DNA from 3 places in the Massilia sp. CFBP9026 genome. Region 1 is predicted to be linked to each of the others. Evidence: riboswitches for the same ligand, from Rfam matches in the RefSeq annotation. Region 1 holds a riboswitch; each other region holds the start of a gene.
What was found. A riboswitch is a leader RNA that binds a small molecule or an ion and turns the genes downstream of it on or off. The one in region 1 is predicted to bind cobalamin.
Positions count from the first base shown of each region.

Region 2: another riboswitch for cobalamin. It lies ahead of SOM28_RS26135 (TonB-dependent receptor domain-containing protein); the one in region 1 lies ahead of SOM28_RS23030 (TonB-dependent receptor family protein).
Region 3: another riboswitch for cobalamin. It lies ahead of SOM28_RS24440 (cobaltochelatase subunit CobN); the one in region 1 lies ahead of SOM28_RS23030 (TonB-dependent receptor family protein).

Region 1 covers NZ_JAXCWH010000011.1:107,590-110,858, reverse strand. Annotated here, with positions in the region: gene SOM28_RS23030 (TonB-dependent receptor family protein) at 1-1,339, opposite strand, end outside; cobalamin riboswitch at 1,408-1,649, opposite strand; gene SOM28_RS23025 (DODA-type extradiol aromatic ring-opening family dioxygenase) at 1,737-2,552, shown strand; gene ylqF (ribosome biogenesis GTPase YlqF) at 2,703-3,269, opposite strand, start outside.
Region 2 covers NZ_JAXCWH010000019.1:8,868-12,136, reverse strand. Annotated here, with positions in the region: gene SOM28_RS26145 (adenosylcobinamide-GDP ribazoletransferase) at 1-510, shown strand, start outside; gene SOM28_RS26140 (histidine phosphatase family protein) at 510-1,052, shown strand; cobalamin riboswitch at 1,060-1,290, shown strand; gene SOM28_RS26135 (TonB-dependent receptor domain-containing protein) at 1,356-3,209, shown strand.
Region 3 covers NZ_JAXCWH010000013.1:99,426-102,694, forward strand. Annotated here, with positions in the region: gene SOM28_RS24440 (cobaltochelatase subunit CobN) at 1-1,316, opposite strand, end outside; cobalamin riboswitch at 1,500-1,718, opposite strand; gene SOM28_RS24445 (ROK family transcriptional regulator) at 1,869-3,119, shown strand; gene SOM28_RS24450 (VOC family protein) at 3,186-3,269, shown strand, end outside.

The DNA.
Region 1 (3,269 bases):
TCTCGTCGATGTTGGCGATGCGATAGCTGCGGCCGGCCTTGGCAAACACGGCTACCTGCGGCATCACGTCGATGCTGCCTTCCACGGTCCAGGCGTTGAGCGACTGCTTGCGGTGCTCGCCCAGGACAGCCGGGAAAGCCAGCGGGTCGCTGTAGTCCTTCTCGAAGCGCTCATGACGCCCGCCAACCGCCAGACGGGCATTGTGCGGCGCATTCCAGCGCAGTTCGTCGCGCAGGTAGAAGGCTTTCGAGTCCTGGCGCGCATCGCCGGCCGAGTAGTCGGACGTGACCTTGCGGTCCCAGCGGATCAGGTCGATGCCGGTGACGAATTCGTTGCGCTTGTCGCCGAAATCGAGGGTGTGGCGCAGGCGCGGCGAGAACTGGGTTTGCTCGGCCTCGTAGCGCGAAGCAGACGTGCCGAACTGGGTCGAGACATAGGTCGACGTGACCTCGCGCTCGCGGTGCGACAGCTCGGCTGCCAGCTCGAAGGCGCCGATGCGGTGCTCGACGAAGGCGGTCACACGATCGGTGTCGAGCGAGCCGAAGTCCTTTGGCGTCTTGGTCTGGGTCGGAATGGCCAGGAACTGCGCTTCGGTCAGCGAACCTGGCAGGCGCGAGTCGGAACGCGAACTCTCGAAGCGCAGGCCAGCGCGGCCGTTCGGCGCATAGGCGTACTGCAAGCCGCCGCTGAAGCTGGTCTGTTCGTACTTGTTGTTGTCGCGGTAGTTATCGGTGCTGCGGTCAGCCACGGCGGCGTCGAACGACCAGGGGCCGGCGCCATGGGTAATCGACGCGCGCAGGTCGCGGTGGTCGAAGCGGCCGGCTTCGGCGAACAGGGAGCCGTGCGTTCCGGCACTACCGCCGCGGCGGGTGACGATGTTGATCACGCCGCCGGTTGCGCCGTCGCCATACAGCACGCTGCTGCCGCCGCGCGTGATCTCGATACGCTCGACCGTGTCCACGGGGATGGTCGACAGCACGGTGTGCGCCAGCTCGTTCTCGTTCAGGCGCACGCCGTCGACCAGCACCACCGTGTTCTGGGCGCTATTGGTGCCGAAGCCGCGCAGGTCGAGGCCGAAGTCCGGCGAGCCGTCCAGGCTCTGGCGGCCGAACACGCCGCCGATCTTGCGGATCGCCTGGTTCACGTCGGTGGCGCCGGCGCTGCGGATCTGCTCGGCGGTGACGACGGTGGCGCCGATCGGCGTGGCCTGGGCCGGGAAGCGCGGGCCGGTGATGAGGACTGAAGGGACAGTGTCCTGGGCAGCGGCATAAGGGGCGGACAGGACGAAAGCGCAAGCCAGTGCGAGTGGCGCGCGGCGCGGTGCGGCAGCAAAAATCATGATGAATGTGTTCTCGATAAAAGGCACCGGCCTGCTTCCCCGCAGGCCGGAGTCAACGGAAGCGCCTGGCGCTTCCACCTGGTTTGGCCGGTATCCGGGCTGGCAAGCATGACGGCCTCACCTTCCTGCGCGTCATGCACAGTGGTTGTCGAGACCGTCCGCCACGCCTGTTGAATGGGAGCGCGGCGCTTGTTGACCGTTGCGGGGGCAGCACACTTCCATGACGGCGCGTGGCGCGGCCATGTCGTGTTTCCCGTTTAACTTCGCGCACCTGGATGTGCGCGAGAGCACCAAAACGGGGCGATTATACCTTGACAAGGTGCGGCCTGCCCGGCCGCCGGCAGCTTGGCGCGGGATCGGCTACCATCGTTGTTTTCATGCTTCATAAGGAGCTGCCATGGCACGTCTACCCACTTACTTCGTCTCTCACGGCGGAGGCCCCTGGCCGTGGATGCGCGAGCAGTACGGTACTGCCTACGACCAACTGGCCGCCTCGCTGGCTGCCATGCGCGCCGAGGCTGGAGAGACGGTGCGCGCGGTGCTGGTCGTGACCGCCCACTGGGAGACGCCGCAGTTCATGGTGTCGTCGGGCACTGCGCCCGGCATGATCTACGACTACGGCGGCTTCCCGCCGCACACCTACCAGGTGAAGTATCCGGCGCCGGGCGAGCCGGCACTGGCGCGGCGCGTGGCAGACTTGCTGGAAGCTGCGGGCCACCCGGCCGCGCTGGACGCCGAACGGGGCTTCGACCATGGCACGTTCTCGATGCTGTACCCGGTCTATCCGGAAGCGCGCATGCCGGTGGTGCAGCTGTCGATCCGGCGCGACCTCGATCCGGCCACCCACCTGGCGGCGGGCCGCGCGCTGGCGCCGCTGCGCGATGAGGGAATCCTGATCATCGGCAGCGGGCTGTCGTACCACAACCTGCGCCAGTTCGGGCCGAATGGGCGCGAAGCCTCGCAAGCCTTCGATGGCTGGCTGCAGCACGCGCTGCTTGAACTCGATCCGTCGCAACGTGAACAAGCCTTGCTGCGCTGGGACACGGCGCCACAGGCACGGGCGGCGCATCCGCGCGAGGAACATCTGATTCCGCTGATGGTGGCATTAGGGGCGGCCGAACAGGAGGCGGCGGCCTGCGTCTATCATGAAGACGCGTTCATGGGGAATCTGGCGGTGTCGAGTTTCAGGTTCGGAGAGCCGCCGCAGGTTTAAGCAATCTGCTGCGCCGCCAGCACGTCGTACCCGCGAAGGCGGGTACCCAAGTACTGCGTGAGCTACCGTAACGCTGGCACACTTGGGTACCCGCCTTCGCGGGTACGACGTTTTGAGGCTAACGCTGGAAACGCACGCTAGAGGCGCGCCTTACGTCCCGCGCTTGCCGCGTGCCGCTTCTTCGGCCTTGGCGGCTGCCTTCTCGGCCGCGATGCGGGCCTTCTCGGCCACCTCGGCCTCATGCTGGGCCAGGCTGGCCGCGCGCGACTCGGGCGTTTCCAGGCTGATGCGGCCCAGCGCGCCCTGGCGGTAATCCTGCAAGAGGGTATGCGCCGCCTTCTCGTAGTCGTAGTCGCCGCCGCGCACGCGGAAGCCGCGACGCTGCGCCACACCCTCGACCACCGCCACGCCGTCCATCCCTTCGGTCTTGAAGCCGTAGCGCGCGGTGAGCAGCTGCGGGTAGCGCTGCAGCAGCAGCTCGCCCAGGTACTCGGCCACTTCTTCCTCGACCAGCGCATTGGTGCCGATCGCGTGGCTGGCGGCCAGCATCAGGCCGTCGCTGGCCATGGCGATCTTTGGCCACAGCATGCCGGGGGTATCGACCAGCACCACGTTCTTGTTCAGGTACAGGCGCTGCTGGGTCTTGGTCACGGCCGGCTCGTCGCCCACCTTGGCCACGCGCTTTTTCAGCAGCGCGTTCATCAGCGTCGACTTGCC
Region 2 (3,269 bases), on a different contig from region 1:
CTGGGCGGCGGCATGACGAAGGAACGCGCGCTCGAGATCATGAAGGATTCACGCGTCGGCGCCTACGGCGCGATCGGCATCGTGTGCATGCTCGGCGCAAAGCTGGCCGCGCTTGCCAGCCTGCCGCCAGCCAGCGCCATCGGCGCCCTGCTGCTGGCCCATCCGCTCTCGCGACTGGCCGCCACGTCCCTGATCTGGCAGATGGAGTACGCCCGCGCCGAGGGCAAGGCCAAGCCGCTGGCGGTGCGCATGAGCGACCGGGAATTCGGCATCGCCGCGCTCACCGTGCTCGTGCCCGCGCTCGCGCTGCTGGCCTTCGGCTTGCTCGACCTGGCCGCAATCGTCGCCTCGGTGCTGGCAGCCATGCTGGCCACGCGCTGGCTGGCGCGCAAGTTCACGCGCCGGCTGGGCGGCTATACGGGCGATTGCCTCGGCGCCGTGCAGCAGCTGGCCGAAGTAGCCATCTATATTGCGGTGCTCGCCACGCTCGGACGCGGCGCGCTGGCCTGATGCGTATTTACCTGGTGCGCCACCCACGGCCCGAGGTGCCGGCCGGGCACTGCTACGGCCGCAGCGACCTCGCGGCGAACGAAGCCGACGTCGAACGGGTGCTGGCCTCATTGGCGAACCAGGGACTGCCCGGCGCGATGCCGGTCTACGCCAGTCCACTCGCGCGCAGCGCGGTCCTGGCGCAGCGGCTCTCGCCAGCGCCAGCCTTCGACGCGCGCCTGGCCGAAATGGACTTCGGCGCCTGGGAAATGCGCAGCTGGGACGACATCCCCCGCAGCGAGATCGATGCCTGGAGCGCCGACCTGCTGCACTACCGTCCCGGCGGCGGTGAAAGCGTGATGGACGTGGCCGCACGCGTGGCCGGTTTCGATGCCGACATCCGGCGCGAAGGACATGCGCAGGCCCTCATCGTCTGCCACGCCGGCACCATGCGCCTCATGCACTCGCTGCACCTCGGCGGCACGCTGGCCGATGCCGCGCTGCGCGCCGCGCAGGCGGCACACCGGATTGACTACGGCGAAGTGATGATGCTGGAAACCTGACAAGACCTTATAATGAGCGCGTTTTGGTGCTCGCGCCTGCGTTCGCAGTCGCAGTTAAACGGGAAACACGAGCCCCATCAAGGGCCAACGTGTGCTGCCCCCGCAACGGTAAGCAAGTGCCGCATGCTCTCCCCGAGCCATGCGGCAAACCGTCTCCTCATACCACTGTGCGCATGCATGGGAAGGTCGGACGGCCATACTTGTCAGCCCGGATACCGGCCAAAAGGTGGCGTCGCCTCGCGCGATGCCGTTCAATCTGGCCTACGGGGACGTCGGCTGGTTGCCTTTGATAAGAAACAGTTCATGAATTTCCCAGTAACCCGGCAAGCAGCCGCGGTCTCGCTCGCCCTCGCCGTCATCTCGTCCGCCGCCGTCGCTGACGTTCCTTCACCTGACGCCATCCCCACCGCCGATACCGTCGTCGTCACCGCGACCCGCAGCGCGCAGCGCGCCGCCGACGTCATCGCCGACACCACCGTCATCGATGCCGAGGAAATCGCGCGCTCGGGCGCCGGTTCGGTGGCCGACATCCTGCGCCGCCAGCGCGGCATCGAGATCTCGCGCAACGGCGCGGCCGGCACCACCACCAGCGTCTTCATCCGCGGCGCCAACGCCAACCAGTCCGTGGTCCTGGTCGACGGCGTGCGCTTCGGTTCGGCGACCACCGGCACCGCCAGCTGGAACGCCATCCCGCTGGGCGCCATCGACCGCATCGAGATCGTCTACGGTCCGCTCAGCACCCTGTACGGCGCCGACGCCATCGGCGGCGTGATCCAGATCTTCACCCGCAAGGGCGAAGGTGCTCCAGTCGTCACTGGCTCGGTGGGCGTGGGCAGCAACGCCACGCGCCAGGCCGACGCTGGCATCTACGGCAGCAGCGGCGGCCCGAACGCGATCAGCTACGCCTTCGGCGCCGGCTACGAGGATTCGGACGGCTTCTCGTCCACCCGCCCGGGCGCGTCGGGCTACAACCCGGACGAAGACGGCTACCGCCGCCGCAACGCCAACGGCCGCGTGACGATGGCGCTCGCGCCGGGCCACGAGATCGGCGCCCAGTTCCTGGTCAGCCGCCTGTTCAGCCAGTACGACAGCGGCACCGCCAACTATGACGTCCACAGCGATAACGACCTGAACACCGCCGCGGTCTTCATCCGCAACCAGATCCTGCCGAACTGGCATAGCACGCTGCAGTACGCGCGCTCGGAAGACAAGTCGGGCAACTTCACCAACGCGACGCCATCCGGCGCCAGCCAGATCGATACCCAGCAGGACGAGTTCAGCTGGCAGAACGACATCGCCATCGGCCGCGACACGCTGCAACTGCTGTACACGCACCGCAAGGAAGAAGTGCCGTCGATGCGGCGCTCGCGCATCACCAACTCGTATGCGGCCGCCTACTCGGCCAAGCGCGGCCCTCACCTGGTCGACGTCAGCGCGCGCCACGACCGCTCGGTCTACGGCAGCAAGAACACCGGCGCCGCCGGCTATGGCTATGACTTCGGCAACGGCCTGCGCGCCACCACCAGCGTCGGCACCAGCTTCCGCGCCCCGACCTTCAACGAGCTGTACTTCCCCGGCTACGGCCTGGAAACCAACAAGCCCGAAAAAGGCCGCAACCGCGAAGTGGGCCTGCGCTACGACGGCAACGGCTACCAGCTGGACGCGACCTACTTCCACAACCGCCTGACCGACATGATCGTGTCGAGCACCCCATGCCCGGATGGCGCCAACAAAAGCTGCGCCTACAACGTCAACGAAGGCCTGCTCGAGGGCTTCTCGCTGGCCGGCAGCACCCGCCTGATGGGCGTCGACCTGCGCGCCAGCCTCGATTGGCAGGATCCGCGCGACGAGACCACCGGCAAGCAACTGGCGCGCCGTGCGAAGAAGCACGCCAACTTCGGCGCTGACTACACGATCGGCACGCTCAAGACCGGCCTTGAACTGACCGTGTCTGGCGAGCGCTTCGACGATGCTGCCAACAACCGCCGCCTCGGCGGCTATGGGCTGCTGAACCTGCACACGACCTGGCAGTTCACGCCCGACTGGTCGCTGCTGATGCGCCTGGATAACGTCGCCGACAAGCAGTACGAGATCGCGCGCAACTACGGCACCAGCGGCCGCACCTGGTTTGCGGCCCTGCGCTACGGCATCCGTTAAGCTATAACCCCCTGCCCGCGGCAACCAGGCCGCGGGCATCCGATCAATCGACAGGGCCAG
Region 3 (3,269 bases), on a different contig from region 1:
TTGAGGGCATGCAGCATGTCGAACAGCGATTCCGGCACATTGAGGTTGTCGGCGCCGATGTTCTGGCGGCCCGGCGGATGGTTGTAATAAACCATCGCGACCTTCTTGTCGGCGTTCGGTTTGGCGCGCAGCGCCAGCCAGCGCGCCACGCGCCCCGACAGGCGGTCGACTTCGGCCGGCAGCAGTACCGGCGGGCGGTTCTCGATGCCGGTCTGGCGGTCGCGCTGGGGCTGGCCCAGGGCCGCCACCACCATCGGCTGGCTGATGCCCTGCAGCTCGGGCAGGGCCACGCGGTACTGGACCGAATCGGGTGGCAGGCCATCGGGCGACAGCTGCCACTGCATCGCGGTGCGGTCCGACAGGCGGATCGCCTTGAACACCGGGATGTCCAGGCGCTTGAAGGCTTCGTCCACCGCCGCACGGCCCTCGGCGGCGCCGACCACGAAGTCCTGCAGCACCACCAGCGCCGCAGGCTTGGCCGGCGCGACCAGCTGCGGCAGGCGCTCGAGCGCTTCGCGCGAGGCGCCGCCCCAGCGCGTGAGCAGCTGCACGCAGGGCTGGCCCAGTTGCTCGATGCGGCGGCACAGCGCCGCGGGCACCACGCCATCCATATTCGCCAGGTCGAGCACGACCACGGTCGGCCGGTCCTGCAGGCCGAGCTTCGAGGCATTGCCCCAGGCGGCGGCGTCCTGCATCTCGCGCTGTCCCACGCGCAGGCGCAGGGTGGGCTCGGGCTGCGGATCGGCCAGGGGCGTGCCTGGCGCGAGCAGGTGCCGCATCAGCTCCGTTGTGTTGTCGACGCCGCCCGCCTGCCACACGCGGCGCGCGGCCAGCCAGTGGCGGGCGGCGGGATCGGCGTCGGCCGCCTGCAGCGCGGCCGGCGGCGGGGCCTCGCCCGCCAGCTGGCGCAGCAGCTCGGGCGAGAATCCGGCCAGGCTGCCGTGGCGCGAGCGCGTCATGAGGTTCAGGGTCGCCTCGCCGTTCAGCGCCAGCACCGCGGTGGCCGGCCTGGCGTGGCGCGCCAGCCCATCCTTCATGCGGCGCGCCGGGTCGCCGAACAGCGATACCGCCAGGATGGTGTCGGCGCCGGCGATCCACTTGGCCACGTCGCGCTCACCCGCCGCCATCAGCTGGGCCGGGGTGCGCAGCAGGATGCGGTCTTGCGGATGGCTGGCCAGGTGGCGGTGGGCGGCCTCGATGGCGCCGGGTGCGGCGCGCTCGGTGACCACGGCGAACAGGGTCGCGGCGCTGCTGGAAGCGCAGGCGAGCAGGAACGCCAATGCGGCGCAGATGCGGACAAGGAAAAGCGTGTTCATGTGAACGTCGACCTTTTAGCTGCGCGCTTGAAGCGCGCATGACAACAGGCAGCCGCCATCCTTCACGATGAACAGGGACGCGTGCGCGCACGCCACGAGGGCGCACGACCGCATGGGCGATAGCACGAGCAGCAAAAGAAGGAACAGCGAACAACCAACAGGCACGCCCTCACCCCGGGACGTACGAATGCATCGTGGATGGCCGGTCTTCTGGCTCGCCGTCTTCCTTCCCCGGTCCTGCCTTCCCGTGCACAGGGCACAGTGGCGTTCGATCGGAGTCGTCAGGCTTACAGCAGCGGGGGCTGCGCCGGACTGGCGCGCGATGCTATCGCGCACGTCACCGGCTTCCCGTTTCACCTCCCTGCAGACGAGCAGGAAGGCACCATTCACTTGATTGGGCGCGATTCTACCGCCAAGTTCGACCAGTTGTCACCGCATTATTTTTCTTCCGCAATCGAGATTGCCCTGAAAAATAAATCGCACGGGTTTATTTACCGGGAATGGATTTATACTGGCGGCTTCCAGCCGTCCCTCCCCTTGAACGCCCGCGCCATGCCGCCCGATAACGCACCGCCTACCGCCTTTGATCCCGCCACCATGCCGCTGCTGCGCAGCGTCGGCTCGAACCAGGTCGGCATGCGCGAATACAACGAGCGGGTCGTGCTGCAGGCGATCCGCACCCACGGCAGCCTGCCCAAGGCCGAAGTCGCGCGCCTGACCAAGCTCAGTACCCAAACGGCCTCGGTGATCATCAACCGCCTGCTGGACGAGCAACTGGTGGTCAAGCGCGACGCGGTGCGGGGCAAGGTCGGCCAGCCGTCGCAGCCGATCGCCCTGAACCCGGAAGGCGCGTTCTCGATCGGGATCCAGATCGGCCGGCGCGCACTGGACGTGGTCCTGCTCGATTTCACGGGCGCGCTGCGCTGGCAGTCGTCGACGCCCTACGCCAGCCCCGAAGTGGAACAGGTATTCGCCGCCATCGACGCCAGGCTGCGCGAGGTGGACGACTTCCTCGGCCCGGAACTGGCGCCGCGCCTGACCGGCATCGGCCTGGCCGCCCCGCTCACGCTGGGCACCTGGCACGGCCTGGAAAGCCTGTTGCCGCAAGAGGCAGAAGCCTGGCGCCGGGTCGACGTGCGCGTTCGCCTGCAAGCCATGACGCCGCTGCGCGTGGACTTCGCCAAGGACACGATCGCGGCCTGCGTGGCCGAACTGGTGGCCGGCCGCGGACGCAAGCTGAAAAGCTATCTGTACGTGTTCGTCGACACCCTGGTCGGCGGCGGCCTGGTGATCGACGGCGAGCCGCACAGCGGCCAGTTCGGCAATGCCGGCGCGATCGGCTCGATGCCACTTGGCCTGGCCGGAACGGAGGAACGCGGCGTGGCGCCGCAGCTGCTCGGGGCGGCTTCGCTGGTGCGGCTGGAAGAGATGCATGCGCAGGCCGGCCTGGAACTGCTGGCGTTCGGCGATGAACGCCTGTTGAGCGGGCCGTGGGAAGCCGTGACCCGGCAATGGATCGAGGAAGCCGCCAATGCGATCACCTTCGGCGTCACCGGCGCGGCCTGCCTGCTCGACCTGGATGGCGTGATCGTCGATGGCGCCGTCAGCCGCGCCCTGCTCGAACGCCTGATCGCCGCGATGCAGGAGCAGATGACGCGCTACAGCTGGCAGGGCACGGAGCGGCCGCTGGTGATGGCGGGGACGATCGGGATGACGGCCAAGGTCATCGGCGCGGCCTATCTGCCGCTGCATGCCAACTTCGCGCCGGCGCATGGACTGTTCCTGAAGGCGGCCCGGCGCTAGCAAGGCGTGCGCGGTACCGGACCTGTTCGCGCTAGAGTATTCGCCACCATCACCATGGAGACGATCATGCTGGCGAATATGGATGCGGCCGCAACAGTCGGCGTACGCGATATGGCTGCGGCAAGAGAGTTCTACGGTAATGTGCTGGGA